2 linked regions of the Chitinophaga varians genome follow. The protein of the gene in region 1 interacts with the protein of each later gene in a pairwise test. Links are inferred from orthologs where the notes say so. Each region holds a gene or a part of one and is shown on either strand. Other genes may lie near its edges.

Region 1 (8,487 bases):
GCACGCCGGTATTGACCGATATCCGGGAGATAGCGCTCAGGGGCACGGCGCCCGCAGTATGGGCCACGATCCGCTTGCCCAGGCGCAGCTGGTCATTCAGCTCCGGGATGGCCGCATCACTGACCGCCAGCAGATAAACGTCTGCCTCCATATTAATATCCATCAGGTCAGTGGTGAAAGTGGAGTTCAGCATCTCCGAAAGCTCCCTGGCATGTTCGGGGTTACGGCCTACCACCTGCTTGACCTGGTGGCCATGCAGTTTTAACAACTGTCCGAAACAATGGGCCACATTTCCGGTACCAATGATTACAATATCCATAAACTAAAAATACGAATCCAATTACGATTTACGCATGACGGATTACGAATTAAGATGTTCTTTAATGGTTTATTATTAATTATTCGTTTAAACAAATTAATATTATTTATTATATAGAAAAGTTTAAATAACCAGATGACTAATACCATCATAGGGATAGCACCCCTTCATTGATAATTCATGGTCTGGAATTCATCATCGATAGGGGGTAATTCGTACTTTTACCAAGGGGCCTTATTTTTTAATTTGAAGGTACTTTTATATAATTGCAAACCCTATTAGTATTTATTTTACGATTTTTTACGTATTTAGCAGCATATTAAAGAAGCATACATGGCAAAAAATTTAGTTATAGTAGAGTCCCCGGCAAAGGCCAAGACCATTGAAAAAATTCTGGGCAAGGACTTTGAAGTCAAATCCTGCTTCGGGCACATCCGTGACCTGGAGAAGGACGACATGGGGATAGACATCGAAAATAACTTCAGGCCTAAATATGTAATACCGGAAGATAAAGAAAAGGTGGTAAAAGACCTCAAGAAGCTGGCAAAGGAAACCGATGAGGTTTGGCTGGCAACGGATGAGGACCGTGAAGGGGAAGCCATTTCATGGCATTTGTGCGAGGTACTGGGCCTCGATCCGAAAGAAACCAAACGTATCGTATTCCACGAAATCACCAAACCGGCCATCGAAAACGCCGTACAGCACCCGCGCAAGCTGGACATGGACCGCGTAAACGCGCAGCAGGCCCGCCGTATCCTGGACAGGATCGTGGGTTTTGAGCTTTCTCCCGTGTTATGGCGTAAAATGAGCATGCGTAACTCCCTTTCTGCCGGTCGTGTGCAGTCTGTAGCGGTACGCCTCATCGTGGAAAGAGAACGTGAAATCAACGGTTTTACCGCCGTTAGCACCTTTAAGGTAGAGGCATGGTTCACCGGCAAAGACATCAACGGTAAAAACATCTCCTTTAAGGCCGAAGGCCCTAATAAATTTAAAACAGCGGAAGATGCGGAGAAATTCCTCAAAGAATGTGTGGCTGCTGTCTATTCCGTTAAAGATATACAGGTAAAACCCGGCAAAAAATCACCTGCCGCTCCTTTCACCACTTCCACCCTGCAACAGGAAGCCAGCCGCAAACTGGGGTACAGCGTGTCTAAAACCATGCTGCTGGCCCAGAAGCTGTATGAAAGCGGTTTTATTACCTACATGCGTACTGACTCCGTGAATCTCTCTGATACAGCGGTAGCGGAAATTGAAAAAGCGATCAAAACCAGCTTTGGCGACCGCTATCACCAGTTCCGCAAATTCAAAAACAAAAACGAATCCGCCCAGGAAGCGCACGAAGCGATCCGCCCCACCTACATGGAAAACCCCACCGTAGACGACAGCGATACCCGCAAACTGTACGAACTGATCTGGAAACGGACCATCGCCAGCCAGATGGCTGACGCTGAACTGGAAAAAACCATCGCTAAAATCAATATCTCCACCAACAAGGAAGAACTGACCGCCAGCGGTGAAGTATTGAAATTTGACGGCTTCCTGAAAGTATACATGGAAAGCCACGATGATGAAGATATCAACGAAGACGAAGCACAGGAAGGGTCACTGCCGCCACTGGCCGTGAAACAAACGCTGGACCTCAGGGAAATGAAGGCCACCGAAAGATTCTCCCGCCCTGCGCCCCGCTATACGGAGGCCAGCCTCGTAAAAAAACTGGAAGAACTGGGCATCGGCCGCCCGTCTACCTACGCCCCTACCATTACCACCATCCAGAAAAGAGGATATGTGGAAAAAAGGGACAAGGAAGGCATTAAAAGAGAATTCCGCATTCTGGTGCTCAAAGCTGACAAAATCAGCCAGCAGACAGAAAGCGAAAACACCGGCGCCGAAAAATCCAAACTGTTCCCGACAGACCTCGGCATGATCGTGACCGATTTCCTCAACCAGTACTTCAATTCCGTGATGGACTACGGTTTCACCGCTAAAATTGAAGAAGAGTTCGACGAAATCGCCAACGGCAAAAAGGTGTGGAACAAAATGCTGAAAGAGTTTTACAGCCCTTTCCATAAAGATGTGGAAAACACGCTGGAAAACGCTGAACGCGTAAAAGGAGAACGCCAGCTGGGCGTAGAAGAATCTACCGGCAAGCCCATTGTGGCCCGCATGGGACGCTATGGCCCGATGATCCAGATCGGTAAGGTGGAAGACGAGGAAAAACCCCGCTTCGCCAAACTGAAAGCCACCCAGAGCATCGAAACCATTTCCCTGGAAGAAGCCATGGAACTGTTCCGGCTGCCCCGCAACCTCGGACAGTTTGAAGATTCAGACGTGATCATCAACATCGGCCGCTTCGGTCCGTACGCACAGCACGACAAGAAGTTCTACTCCCTCAAAAAGGAAATGGACCCGTACACCGTGGAACTGGACGAAGTAGCTCCCCTCATCGTGGAAAAAAGAGCTGCCAAAGACGAACGGACCATCAAAATATTTGAGAAGGAAAAAATCCAGATACTGAAAGGTCCTTATGGCCCCTATATCAAACAGGGCCTGAAGAACTACAAGATACCGAAAGAGAAAATTGACACCGCTGCGGACCTGACCGTGGAAGAAGCCAAAGCCATCATCGAAGATGCCAAAGCCAATCCGCCCAAGAAAAAAGCGCCGCCGCGGAAGAAGAAAGCTGAATAACCCGTAACCCGGGCATATTACCATTGCGTATGCACGAAAACAAGGAAATAAATGCATTGTTCCACCTGTTGGATGATCCGGACCAGGAAGTATTCGACACCGTTGCCAGCAAAATTCTGCTGTACGGCAAGGATATCATTCCCAACCTGGAGAATTTATGGGAGAATACCGTGGACGAGTCCATACAGGAAAGGATAGAACTGCTGATCCACCGGGTCCATTACCAGGACCTGCAGGCGGCCTTGCGTGCATGGAGCTTGTCGGAACTGCAGGACCTGATGCAGGGCGCCATCCTGGTGGCCCGCTACCAGTTCCCCGACCTGGTGCCTTCACAGGTGCTCAACGAAATAGAACGCATCAAACGCAATATTTGGCTGGAGCTGAATAACTACCTGACACCACTGGAGAAGATCAATGTGCTCAACAGCATGATCTATAATTACTTCGGACTCAAAGGGGAAGAAGTGTCCTATCAGCGGAAAAACCAGTTTTTCATCAACCAGGTGATAGAATCCAAAAAAGGCAATCCTCTTACCAACGGCATTATCTATCAAAGCCTGTGTGCTATGCTGGACCTGCCGGTATATGCGGTCAATATCCCCCGGCAGTTCATACTGGCGTATTTTGATACGTTCATCGATTTTGATGAACCCGTAGAACCGAACGACCAGCGCATCCTGTTCTTCATCGATCCCATTCAGGGCCAGATCTATACCCAACAGGACGTAGATACTTATCTGAAAAGGGTTTCCGTACCATCTGTGCCATCTTATTTCAAACCACAGTCCAACAAACGCATTATCCAGTTCCTGCTGGAAGAATTGGCGAAATGTTTCCGGGACGATAAAGATGCCTACCGTCAGGATGAATTAAGCAACCTGGCGTCTCTGCTTGAAGAATAAAAACGTATGATCATAACCAAATAAAAAAGCCGATCGCATGCGATCGGCTTTTTTATTCTTGCAAGAATTGATATTATTAGCAATAATATTCGCTTACTTAGCAGGAGTTGCAGCAGCAGCAGAATCAGCAACCGGAGCTTTAGCAGCAGAGTCAGCAGCAGGAGCTACAGCAGCAGCAGCAGAATCAGTTACAGCAGGAGCTACAGGAGCAGCGTTCATTGTGTCTACAGTAGTAGCAGTAGAGTCAGCAGCAGGAGTGCTACCACCGTTACAAGCTACGAAGAACATACCAGCTGCGATTGCAAATACAAATACTTTTTTCATTTTCAGTTTGTTTTATTTTTTTAAAACCGCGGCAAAGGTATAGAATAATTTCAGAATACAAAATCAATTCATTTCCTTTTTTTACGGCTATTTTTTCCGGAAAAAGATCTTCACTGGCACACCGCTAAAGTTGAAGTTGGTACGGAGCTGGTTTTCCAGATAGTTCCTGTACGGCGTCTTCACATCATCGGGCAGGTTACAGAAGAAGGCAAACGCAGGTGTGTGCGTAGGCAGTTGCGTTACGTATTTAATACGGATGGGCACCCCTCTTACTACCGGTGGATGGTACGCTTCAATTGCTTTCAGCATCACCTCGTTGAGACGGGCGGTCTGTACTCTGCGCAGGCGGTTCTCATATACTTCCAGCGCCGTTTCGATCGCTTTGAAGATACGCTGCTTTTCCACCACGGAAGTGAAGATGATAGGCACATCGGAGAATGGCGCCAGGCGGTTCTTCAGTTCCTTTTCATAATCACGTGCCGTGTTGGTGCTTTTTTCCACCAGGTCCCACTTGTTGACCAGCACCACTACACCTTTACCTTTACGGGCAGCGAGGCTGAAGATGCTGAGGTCCTGTGCGGTGATGCCTTTTTCAGCATCCAGCAGCAACATTACCACGTCTGCCTCATCTACCGCTTTGATGGCGCGGATCACGGAGTAGAACTCCAGATCTTCATTCACCTTCTGTTTGCGGCGGATACCGGCCGTATCGATCAGGATAAAGTCTTTCTGGTACATATTGTACCGGGTATGAATGGTATCGCGGGTAGTACCGGCGATATCGGAAACGATGTTACGGTCTGCCCCTACCAGTGCATTGAGCAGGGATGATTTGCCCACGTTCGGCTGGCCGATGATGGCGATTTTCGGCACATCAGCTTCCAGGTTCGGGTCATCCATATCATCAGTGATATGGGACACCACATCGTCCAGCAGTTCACCGGTGCCGCTGCCGCTCATGGAAGAGAGGAAGTAAGTTCTTTCGAAGCCGAGGCTGTAGAACTCGTTGGCTTCCAGCTGGCGCTGGGCGTTATCTACTTTATTGACCACCAGGTATACCGGTTTGGAAGTACGGCGCAGCAGGTTGGCCACGTCCGTATCGAGGTCGGTGATACCCGTCGTTACGTCCGTCATGAAGATGAGCACGTTAGCCTCATCCATGGCCACTTTCGCCTGTTTGCGGATTTCCCGCTCAAAAACGTCATCGCTATTGGTCACAAACCCACCGGTATCGATCACGTTGAACGATTTGCCGTTCCAGTCAGCGATACCATACTGACGATCGCGGGTAACACCGCTCTGATCGTCCACGATAGCGCGGCGCTGTTCCAGCAAACGGTTGAACAACGTTGATTTGCCCACGTTGGGGCGGCCCACTATAGCTACTGTAAATCCAGCCATTGTATTATTATGATTACTACTTTTTAAAATTACTGACTAGTACCCATATTCTTTCAGGTACAGGTCATTGTCCCGCCATTTGCCACGTACTTTCACATGCAGTTCGAGGAATACCTTGCGTTCGATGAATTTCTCGATGTCTTGTCTGGCCAGTGTTCCCAGCTCACGGATGGATTTGCCTTTCTCGCCGAGGATGATGCCTTTCTGTGTTTCGCGGGTAACGATGATCTCTGCTGCTATTTTTGTCAGTGTTTCTTTTTCCTGGTACTGTGTAACGATCACCGTGGTATGATAAGGGATTTCTTCTTCAAACAGCTGGAAGATTTTCTCCCGGATCATTTCCGCCACGAGGAAACGTGTAGACTTGTCCGTTAGGGTGTCGTCCGGATAGAACGCGTTGCCTTCTGGCAGCAGCGCTACGATTTCCTGCATCAGTTCCTTGATACCTTTTTTCTGTCTGGCGGAGATAGGCACCACTACTTTTGCTTTGCCCCATGCTTTCGCTTTCTCCATCAGCGTGTCCATATCCTCTTTGGAGAGGTTGTCCATTTTGTTGAGGATGAGGATGGCCGGCACTTTGAGGCGCAGGGAATCGAACAGTTCGAGGTTCTCTTCCAGCGAGTCTTTCGCGTCCATGATCAGCAGGGCGACGTCTGCATCTTCCAGTGCGGATTTTACCGCACCCATCATTTTCTCGTGCAGTTTGTATTTCGGGTCGATGATACCCGGGGTGTCCGAGAATACGATCTGGTAACCGGGTTCGGTGATGACACCGGTGATACGGTGCCTGGTGGTTTGCACTTTGGGTGATATAATAGCGAGCTTTTCGCCGATGATGGCGTTGAGCAAGGTACTTTTCCCCGCATTGGGCTTACCGAATATGTTTACAAAACCTGCTTTGTGCATGACTATCTAATAAAGGCTGTGCTGCTTTTTCTCTACTCAAACTTACGGAAATAAAAAAAGCCGAATTTCTTCGGCTCTTTCTGGTCTCTTTACCAGCGCTGATGCGCTCTTTTGTAGCGAGGAGCGGATTCGAACCACTGACCTTCGGGTTATGAGCCCGACGAGCTACCTCTGCTCTACCTCGCAATGAGGGTGCAAAGATAGTATTAATTTCATTCGCACCAAAACTTTTTTCAAAGAAAATGAAAAAGCCAACCATAACCGGTTGGCTTTCATATTGGAATGCATGTCTTTTTTAGAAGGGCAGATCATCGGCGGGTTGTTCTTCCACCAGTTCCTGTTCCGGAACGGCCGGGACCTCTACAGGAGCGGGACGGCGTCTGTCGTCATCCTTACGGCTGAGCAGTTGCAGGTGGTACACCCGGAGCCTTAAGGCCGCGGCAGGCTGATCGGTGCGGGAAATATACCCTTCCACCCTGGGGCCGCCTTCCACGTACACCAGCGTTCCCTGGTGCAGGTGCGCGGCCATGGTTTCCCGTCCCCACAGGGAGCAGTCCACCCAGGTGGTCCGTTCTTCCAGTACCCCGTCACGGTTCCGGAAACGCTCGTTAACGGCCACCGGAAAATTGAGCACCACGTTGCCGTTCACTTCTTTCCTGACAACATCCCGGCCCAGATAGCCGATAAACTGAAGTTTCATCATCTCATAAAGATTTAATGGTTAAAAATTAAATACAAGATGATTGAGAGAAGTGTAACAGGAAATTAAGCAATTTTTTGTTTCACACAGGAGAAGAGCGCAAAGTATTTTTCCTTCACGTAAAAGCCCCGGCAGAAAAGCAAAACCGCAAAAGATGTTTTTTTGTGCTACCTTTGTGGCTTCGCAAGGAGATCAACCGTTCCGCCGCGATTTATGGGGTGCCTTACTTTTCAGGCTGAGATCACACCCACAGAACCTGGACCAGGTAATGCTGGTTAGGAATTTAAAAAAACGAAAACAGACATACTAGAAATGAAACAGCTGATGTTGCTGGTGCTGCTGTCTATGGCAGGCACTTTACATGCACAATCCCTGGTTACTGGTACCGTTACCAGCAAAACCAACGGTAGGCCACTGGAAGGCGTTACCATATCTGTGAATCAAACCGGCGCCTTAACAGACCGGCAGGGACACTTCTCTGTCCATCTCCCTAAAAAAGGAAGTTATATACTACAAGCCAGCTATATCGGCTACAAATCATACACCACAACAATACAATCCGCCAATAATACACAGGTGGCAGACATCGTTCTCGAAGAAACCGGTCTGCTGGTGAAACCGGTAGAGATCAGCAGTCTCCGTGCCGGTAAAAACGCGCCGTTCGTCAACAGCACGCTCACTGCCGCCGATATCAAAAAAGGCAACCTCGGCCAGGACCTGCCACAGCTGCTGGACCAGCAGCCCGGCGTAGTCACCAATTCTGACGCAGGCACCGGTATCGGCTATACGGGCATGCGCGTACGCGGCTCTGATATCACCCGCATCAACGTGACCGTCAACGGTATCCCCATCAACGACGCGGAATCGCAAGGCACCTTCTTTGTGAACATGCCCGACTTCGCCTCTTCTGTCAGCAGCATCGAACTGCAACGCGGCGTAGGCACGTCCACCAACGGCGCCGCCGCCTTCGGAGCCACGCTCAACCTCAGTACCAACGAATACCGCGAGAAAGCCTATGGCGAAATCAGCAGCAGCTACGGTTCGTTCAACAGCTGGAAAAACACCGTCAAAGCCGGTTCCGGCCTCATCAACGACCACTTCACCATCGACGCGCGCCTCTCTAAAATCTCCTCCGACGGATATATAGACCGCGCCACCTCCGATCTCCGCTCGTTCTACACCTCCGCGGCCTACATTTCGCGGAAAACAGCCATCCGCCTCAACGTTTTTTCCGGTAAAGAAAAAAC
Region 2 (8,298 bases), on another replicon or contig:
CTTTTCCTTCATTCTTCAAGACCCCGAGGCGCCAGTTGAGGAGCTGCGCTTTAGTGATCTCCGTCACCATTTCAGCGAGTTTCTTTTGTGTAAGCTGGAAACCACCGATAGGGCGGCCGAACTGGTTACGTTCCTTTGAATAACGCAGGGCGGTGTCGTAGCAGTCCATCGCGGCGCCGATCACGCCCCATGCAATACCATAGCGGGCAGAAGAAAGGCAGCTGAGCGGCCCTTTCAGTCCTTTTACCAGTGGCAGAATATTTTCTTTGGGCACTCTCACGTTATCGAACACCAGTTCACCGGTAGCGCTGGCGCGCAGGCTCCATTTACCTTTCGTTTCCGGTGTGGTAAAACCTTCCATGCCACGTTCCACAATGAGGCCGCGGATAACGCCTTCGGGGTCTTTAGCCCATACCACCGCTATTTGTGCAAATGGCGCGTTGGATATCCACATTTTAGCGCCGTTGAGGATCACGTGGTCGCCGTCTTCGCGGTAGTTGGTGATCATGCCTGCCGGATTGGAACCGTGGTCTGGCTCGGTGAGGCCAAAGCAGCCCATCCATTCGCCTGAGGCCAGTTTGGGCAGGTATTTCTTTTTCTGTGCTTCACTGCCGAAAGTAAAAATGGGGTACATTACCAGCGAGCCCTGCACCGAAGCTGTGGAGCGGATGCCGCTGTCACCCCGTTCCAGCTCCTGCATCATCAGTCCATAGGCAATATGGTCCATGCCGCCACCGCCGTATTCCTGCGGGATAGTAGGGCCAAAACAGCCAAGTTCGCCAAGCCCTTTTAAAATCTGCGAAGGGAATTCGGCACGCTGGCAATAATCTTCAATAATGGGCGAAACCTCTTTCTTTACCCACTGCCTTACTGTATCGCGGATTAACAGGTGTTCTTCTGTCAACAAACCATCTACAGCATAATAATCCGGTGACTGGAATAAATCTTTAGACATCTGTTCATGTTTAATAACCCAATATAACCAATTACGACTTACGAACGGCGGGTGGCGCGCCGCCTATAACGGTAACGGCTAATGGCGGGCCTCGCTAACACATTAGGAATCAATCATTCATCATCATTTCTTAATTTAATTCTAATTCACAATTCGTCATTGATTGTCTACCTTCGGTGAAAATACCCGTATGGCAAGCAAAGTTATTCCTGCAATTTTTCTGCTGGGATTTCTGGTTATCGTGATAGTATCTTTTCATCCCGCTACTTTGCAATCACCATCTGTCCATGAAGCCAGGAAAGAGACAAGCGTCAACCCGAACATGAAACGTTACTGGATGGTCTTTTTGAAGAACGGCCCACACCGCGATCAGCCGGCAGTAGCAGCCGCCGGTATTCAGTCCGCCCACCTGCAGCATATACAACAACTGGCGCAGACCGGCAAATTGCTGGTAGCAGGCCCTTTTGATAATGATGGCGATATGAAGGGAATATTTATACTGGATTGCAGGGACAGTCTGGAAGCGGAGCAGCTGGTGAAGGAAGATCCGGCGGTACGTGCGGGGAGGTTGCGTTTTGAGGTGCTTCCGTGGTGGACAGAGAAGAACTGTGTATTCAAATAACTGCCTGAGTGGCGGTTAACTTTCAGCCTTATGGAAAAAATTTTCACAGCAGGCCAAAAGCTAACGCCAACGGCTATTGTCAGTATCAGAGGCTGACAGTTGTCTGATTGAGGTAAGTGGCCATTTCCTGCTGGTATTGCAGGGCGGCATTACGGGCATCGGTGGCAAAGTCTTCACCGTTGCCGGCATAGATAATACCACGGCTCACGTTGACGAGCAGGCCGCAGTCTTTGTTCATGGCCTGTGTGGATATTTCCTGCAGGCTGCCTCCCTGGGCGCCTACGCCCGGCACCAGGAAAAAGTTGTCTGGTGCCATTTTACGGATATAGCCCAGTTGAGCGGATTGGGTAGCGCCCACCACAAACATCAGGTTGTCCGGGGTGCCCCACTCCATCGCTGTTTTTATCACTTTTTCAAACAGCAGCTCATCTCCCGCCTGTTGCAGCTGGAAGTCCTGGCTGCCTTCATTGGAAGTAAGCCCGAGGAGAATGGTCCATTTCTCCGGGAACTGGAGGAATGGCAATACGCTGTCTTTCCCCATATAAGGAGCTACCGTAACGGAATCAAACTTATACGTATCAAAAAAAGTTTTGGCGTATTGGGTGGAAGTATTGCCGATATCGCCGCGTTTAGCATCGGCGATGGTAAAGATACCGGAAGGGATATATTCTACCGTACGCTGCAGGCTTTCCCATCCGCGGATGCCCATACATTCGTAAAAGGCCGTATTGATTTTATACGCCACGCAAAGGTCTTTGGTGGCGTCAATAATTGCCTTGTTAAAGGCAAACACCGGATCTGCGTGAGACAGCAGGTGTTTTGGAATCTTTTGCATGTCTGTATCCAATCCTACGCACAGATAAGATTGTTTTTCCTTAATAAGATTCACCAATTCCTGTCGATTCATAGTCGGTTTATTTGGGGCGCAAAGTTAAGTAAAACTTAAGCATTGCAGCAGTTTAAACATATTATGATTACCTCTAAAATATTTTACTGTGTGGTAGTTGTTGTGGTCGTTATGCTTTACCGACAATCATTTCGGAGGAAGATTCAACTAAAGATAAGGAAAAAAAGAATGAAGATTTTCCAAAAAAAACAGCGAAAATGCCGTGGCGACACCACTTCATTTTCGCTGTCAGGTATGACATCTAATTATTTGATTATTTAATCCTTAAAATAATTAAATAATCAAATATCTAAATGAACAAGTATTATACGATCACATCCACAATTTTGGTGGGTGCAATATTAGCGTTACGCATGGCTATGCTTCTGGCAGCGGCGCCGGCCACGTCCAGGAAGGCTTTGCGGGTAATTTTATCATCGCTGGCCATAGCGGGCTGACCGCTGTCGCCGCCTTCGCGGATGCTTTGTACCAGCGGGATCTGGCCCAGGAATGGTATTTCCAGGTCTTCCGCCAGTTTTTTGCCACCTTCTTTTCCGAAGATATAGTATTTGTTCTCCGGCAGCTCTGCCGGTGTGAAATAGGCCATATTTTCCACCAGTCCCAGGATAGGCACATTAATCTGCTGGCCGTTGAACATGGCGATGCCTTTCTGTACATCTACCAGTGCCACGTCCTGCGGGGTGGTCACCATCACCGCGCCGGTTACCGGTACGGTTTGTACCAGCGTCAGGTGGATATCACCGGTACCGGGAGGCATATCGATCACCAGATAGTCCAGCTCGCCCCAGTATACATCGGTGAGGAACTGGCGGAGGGCGCTGCTGGCCATCGGGCCACGCCAAACCACGGCCTGTCTTTCATCGATCAGCAGGCCGATAGACATCACTTTAATGCCAAATTTCTCTATCGGCTGGATCATGCCTTTACCTTCCACCTCTACCATCATCGGTCTTTCGCCACGGAGGCCAAACATAATGGGAACGGACGGTCCGTAGATATCAGCGTCCATCAGGCCCACACGGGCGCCATCACGGCCCAGTGCCAGCGCCAGATTGGCCGCCACGGTAGATTTGCCCACGCCACCTTTACCGGAAGCCACGACAATAATATTTTTAACGCCGGCCAGTACACCTTTACCTTCCGTACGGCGCGAGCTCACATTGGCCGTCATCACCACTTCCACTTCCGCGTCCTTGCTCACCATCATATGAATGGCATTGACACATGCGTTCCTGATAAGATCCTTCAACGGGCAGGCCGGTGTTGTCAGCACTACCGTAAACTTCACCTTATTGCCGTTTATCTCTATATCTTTTACCATGTTCAACGTCACCAGATCCTTTCCCAGATCGGGTTCTTCGACGTTGCTCAGGGCCTGTAAAATCTGCTCTTTCGTCATCATAAATTGTTGTTAAAATTCGATTCCTGCCTGCAAAGTTAACCCAATTGGAAGTTAATTTACAAACTCTTCTTCGCGTTCATCCGTCGCAGGGAGACAAGTAAATTAAATTTCTATATCTTAGGGCCGGCATGCATCACAAAAGATCCTACATACTGTCACTTATCCTGGTGTTCCTTTTATCTCCTTTCCTGTTGAAAGCCCAAATTGCGGATTTCAGGGACAGCGTAATTCAAATTTCAGGGATCACCATGACTGCTGACAGCCTGCGGGCCGTACCAGCCGTCAGCGTCCTCGTCAGAGGCCAGGGCCGCGGTACCATTTCCAATTCCGCCGGCGTCTTCTCTATCGTGGTTTTTAAAGGTGACACCCTCACTTTCAGCGCGGTAGGTTTCAAAAAGAAAGACTATAAAATACCAACCACACTCAAAGGCAATAATTTCTCCCTCATACAACTGATGGTGGAGGATACTACCTATCTTCCGGTAACCATCATCAAACCCTACCTCAACCGGCAGGAGTTTGAAAGAGCGTTCGCCAGCATGGACATCCCGGACGATGCATACGAAATAGCCCGTAAAAACACGGAAAACGCCCGTCTCAGGGCCATGACCCGCTTTACGCCCGTCGATGGTGCAGAAGGCACGAACATGTACCTCAACAAACAGGCGCAATCCCTGTACTACGCCGGCCAGCCACCACCACAAAATATTTTCAACCCTCTCGCCTGGGCACAGTTTATCCAGGCCTGGAAACGGGGTGATTTCAAACGAAAAGACGATTATTAATTACGAATAACAGATTAAGGGCTGTTTTATGGAAAGGTTATTTGGTAGCCGTTCTGTAAGACAGCCCTTCTTTCGTCATCCGTAATTCGTAATTGTTTATATTGCTCTATAATTCAGAACCAAAATAATCTCCATGCAAAAAGTAGCGGTTATAGGCGCGGGCACCATGGGCAATGGTATAGCGCACGTATTTGCCCAGAATGGCTATGCGGTAAACCTGATAGATGTATCAGCTGCAGCTCTCGAAAAGGCCATACAGACCATCAGCAAGAACCTTGACAGACAAGTGTCCAAGGGCACTGTTTCCGAGGTACAGAAAGCACAAACGATCGCCAATATCAATCCTCTCACTTCTATTCCTGATGGCGTAAGAGACGTATCGCTCGTAGTGGAAGCGGCTACTGAAAATGTAGCGCTGAAACTGAAAATATTCCAGGAACTCGATGAGCATGCACACCCAGACGCTATACTGGCCACCAATACCTCTTCCATCTCCATCACCAAAATTGCTGCCGCCACCAAACGGCCGGCAAAAGTAATCGGCATGCACTTTATGAACCCGGTGCCTGTAATGAAACTGGTGGAGATCATCAACGGCTATGCTACAGATAAGAGCATCACACAGGAAATTGTGGCCCTCTCCGAAAAGCTGGGCAAAGTGCCCTGCGTGGTGAACGACTATCCCGGCTTCATCGCCAACCGTATCCTCATGCCCATGATCAATGAAGCCATCTATTCACTTTTTGAAGGCGTGGCCGGCGTGGCAGAAATAGATACAGTGATGAAACTCGGCATGGCCCATCCGATGGGACCACTGCAACTGGCAGACTTCATCGGGCTGGACGTATGCCTGTCCATCCTCAATGTGTTACATGATGGCTTTGGCAATCCGAAATATGCGCCCTGCCCCCTGCTGGTGAACATGGTCACCGCCGGATACCTGGGCGTAAAGAGCGGGGAAGGTTTCTATAAATACACCCCTGGCAGCAAAGATCTTGTGGTTAGTCCCCGGTTTTAATTCCCGAGTTACAACCCAACAAACATAAAGGGCTTTCTTATAGAAATGTTAATAATTAACCGTTCTATAAGAAAGCCCTTCATTCGTAATTCCTAATTCGTAATTTGTAATTGATTTCGTGATTTTGTCCGGTTTTGGACGTTCGGCTTTCGTGTTCGGACAATCTTATCGACCTATCTGCTGTATAACTTATTCATTTTCAACAAATCTATTTCTGGCATATTCTTTTATCGTCCCTCGTTATCACCCTAATATTACAACTATGTTGAAACGTTATCGATTCTTCTTAATTGCAGCGGCCGCCGTGGCCACCGTGCTGTTATTAAAAAGAGCATGCGTTAAATTGGACACCCCGGAAGCCTCCCAATCGCCTTATCTCTGTTTTGAACTGTTTGCCGATTTTCATCTGACAGGGAAACATGCTGCCGCTATTTCAACGTCTTTATCTCCAGTCCGTGAATGTCGCGAAGGCGTAAAAGGCACAACTCTTCGTTCGCCCGGGGCACTCCTATGTCCATAGTACAAAAGAGCTGCAGTTCCTGCGCCAGCACGGTGCAATTATTTTGTTTCACAACGATCATCACGTCATTCATGATGGTGTAGTCGAAAGTGAGATGATATTTTGATTCTATGTTCTTCTGGACCGCCGGCACCAGCTGCAATACCATGGCAGCACTCATCTTATAGGCATTGATCAGCCCGGGAACACCCAGCAGGGTACCGCCAAAATACCGCACCACCACGATCAGCACATCCGTCAACTGTTTACTGTCTATCTGCCCGAGGATAGGTTTGCCCGCAGAACCGGAAGGTTCTCCGTCATCATTGGCACGAAACTGAAGTCCGTCCGTACCTAAGCGGTAAGCATAACAATGGTGGGTGGCTTTGGGATGCTCTTTTTTCACTTCCATCAGACAATCCTTCACCGCTTCAGGGGTCTTCACGGGAAACACATAAGCCAGAAATTTGCTGCCCCTGTCCTTGAATTCAGCAACAGCGGTTTTATCAATCGTAAAATAAACCTCCATCTATATATTTTAGAAAAACCAGAATATTCTTTTTTAACCACGACGGTAAATGTCGATACGGTCACCTTCCAGGTGTAAAGTCTCTTCCACCGCAGCCTGTCTTAGTACCGGCGCCGGCAGTCCATCAGACAGTGTATTCGTTCCCGTTATAACGCGCGCTTCGTCCCAAAGGTCTGTTTCCAGGAAACGTTGCAACACGTAAGGGCCGCCTTCCACCAATACGCTCTGTATCTGGCGCTGGTGGAGGTGTTGCATGAGTTGTGGCAGTAATGGCGCCGTAAAATCGAGTGTCAGCAGGTCTGCTTTTTCATCCGTTGTTTTTTCCGCCGTGATAAAGATGGTAGGAATACTGCCATCCCACAGGTGATGTGTTCGGGGAACCGCCAGCGTTCTGTCGATGACCAGTCGCACCGGGTCCTTACCGGGCCACAGCCGCGTATTCAGTTGAGGGTTATCGAGGATGGCCGTGCGGGTGCCTACCAGAATAGCCATCTCCTCACTGCGCCAGCGATGTACCAGGCGGTCGCTCCAGTGGTTGGAGATACGCACCGGCGCGCCGTCGGGACCGGCCATAAAGCCATTGCGGCTCTGCGCCCATTTCAGGATGATATAGGGCCGTTGCTGCTCATGAAACGTAAAGAAGCGGCGGTTGATAGCCCTGCAGGCTGTTTCCAGCACACCGGTATGTACTTTTATGCCTGCCTTTTTCAGTTTTTCGATCCCTTTGCCGGCCACCGCAGAGAAAGTGTCCACACAACCGATCACTACTTCCGGGATTTTTTCTGACACGATCAGATCTGCGCAGGGCGGCGTTTTACCATGATGCGCACAGGGTTCAAGGCTTACATACATCGTGGCCCGCTGAATGAGGGGCCTGTCTTCTGCCGTAACGCTGTTCACACAGTTCACTTCCGCATGTGCCTGACCATATTGCCGGTGGTAACCTTCCCCGATGATACGGCCCTGATGCACCAGCACCGCCCCTACCACCGGGTTAGGCGCCGCATGGCCACGACCCATGGCGGCCAGCTCCAGGCACCGCCTCATAAAAATTTCATGGTCTGTGCTATTCATGATACCCTGTTAAAGTAATATTTTTGCCAAAATTACGTTTTTAGCCGACGGAAAATGCCAATCACCTCCTGGTTTGTATTTTCCGGCTGATTCTTAAATCATCAAATTTGACAATACAAACAGCCTTTACCTATATCACAGGTGCCATAGGCGATTTATACGATGCGCGCGAAGCCGCCAATATAGCCCATATTGTGCTGGAGCATATAACGGGCATGAATAAACTGGACCGCCTTGTGCATAAAGCCAAATTATTGACGCCTGATCAGAATACCCGGCTCAAAAGCGCCATAGAAGCCCTGCAACGGATGGAGCCGGTACAATATGTCACCGGTTCCGGCTGGTTTTACGGCATGGAGCTGGCTGTCAACCATCACGTGCTGATCCCGAGGCCAGAAACAGAAGAACTGGTAGCCTGGATCATACAGGACCTGGCAGGGCATCCCCACCCGCATCTGCTGGACATCGGCACCGGCAGCGGCTGTATCCCGCTGGCATTAAAACAGA

Evidence for each region.
Region 2: the proteins of topA (region 1) and HGH92_RS17850 interact in binary tests that used the Escherichia coli proteins (3 or more experiments, as listed by UniProt). The link is inferred for Chitinophaga varians from one-to-one orthologs.

What each region holds. Positions count from the first base shown.
Region 1 is NZ_JABAIA010000001.1:1,272,585-1,281,071, forward strand. Bases 253-3,329 are described here. They hold topA (type I DNA topoisomerase), read left to right. Parts: upstream 253-652; coding sequence 653-3,007; downstream 3,008-3,329. Other genes in these bases: HGH92_RS05130 (Rossmann-like and DUF2520 domain-containing protein), read right to left, coding at 253-319; HGH92_RS05140 (transglutaminase-like domain-containing protein), read left to right, coding at 3,037-3,329. Outside these bases: more of HGH92_RS05130, read right to left, coding at 1-252; more of HGH92_RS05140, read left to right, coding at 3,330-3,909; HGH92_RS05145 (hypothetical protein), read left to right, coding at 3,947-4,276; ribosome biogenesis GTPase Der, read right to left, coding at 4,321-5,634; GTPase Era, read right to left, coding at 5,671-6,540; HGH92_RS05165 (single-stranded DNA-binding protein), read right to left, coding at 6,836-7,243; HGH92_RS05170 (TonB-dependent receptor), read left to right, coding at 7,553-8,487. UniProt on the Escherichia coli protein: Releases the supercoiling and torsional tension of DNA, which is introduced during the DNA replication and transcription, by transiently cleaving and rejoining one strand of the DNA duplex.
Region 2 is NZ_JABAIA010000002.1:789,696-797,993, reverse strand. Bases 4,918-7,805 are described here. They hold HGH92_RS17850 (IMPACT family protein), read right to left. Parts: upstream 6,718-7,805; coding sequence 6,118-6,717; downstream 4,918-6,117. Other genes in these bases: ribD (bifunctional diaminohydroxyphosphoribosylaminopyrimidine deaminase/5-amino-6-(5-phosphoribosylamino)uracil reductase RibD), read right to left, coding at 6,751-7,791; HGH92_RS17855 (3-hydroxyacyl-CoA dehydrogenase family protein), read left to right, coding at 4,918-5,689. In the rest of the region: HGH92_RS17880 (acyl-CoA dehydrogenase family protein), read right to left, coding at 1-955; HGH92_RS17875 (YciI family protein), read left to right, coding at 1,146-1,577; pyrF (orotidine-5'-phosphate decarboxylase), read right to left, coding at 1,663-2,484; HGH92_RS17865 (Mrp/NBP35 family ATP-binding protein), read right to left, coding at 2,789-3,886; HGH92_RS17860 (carboxypeptidase-like regulatory domain-containing protein), read left to right, coding at 4,015-4,671; more of HGH92_RS17855, read left to right, coding at 4,799-4,917; prmC (peptide chain release factor N(5)-glutamine methyltransferase), read left to right, coding at 7,899-8,298.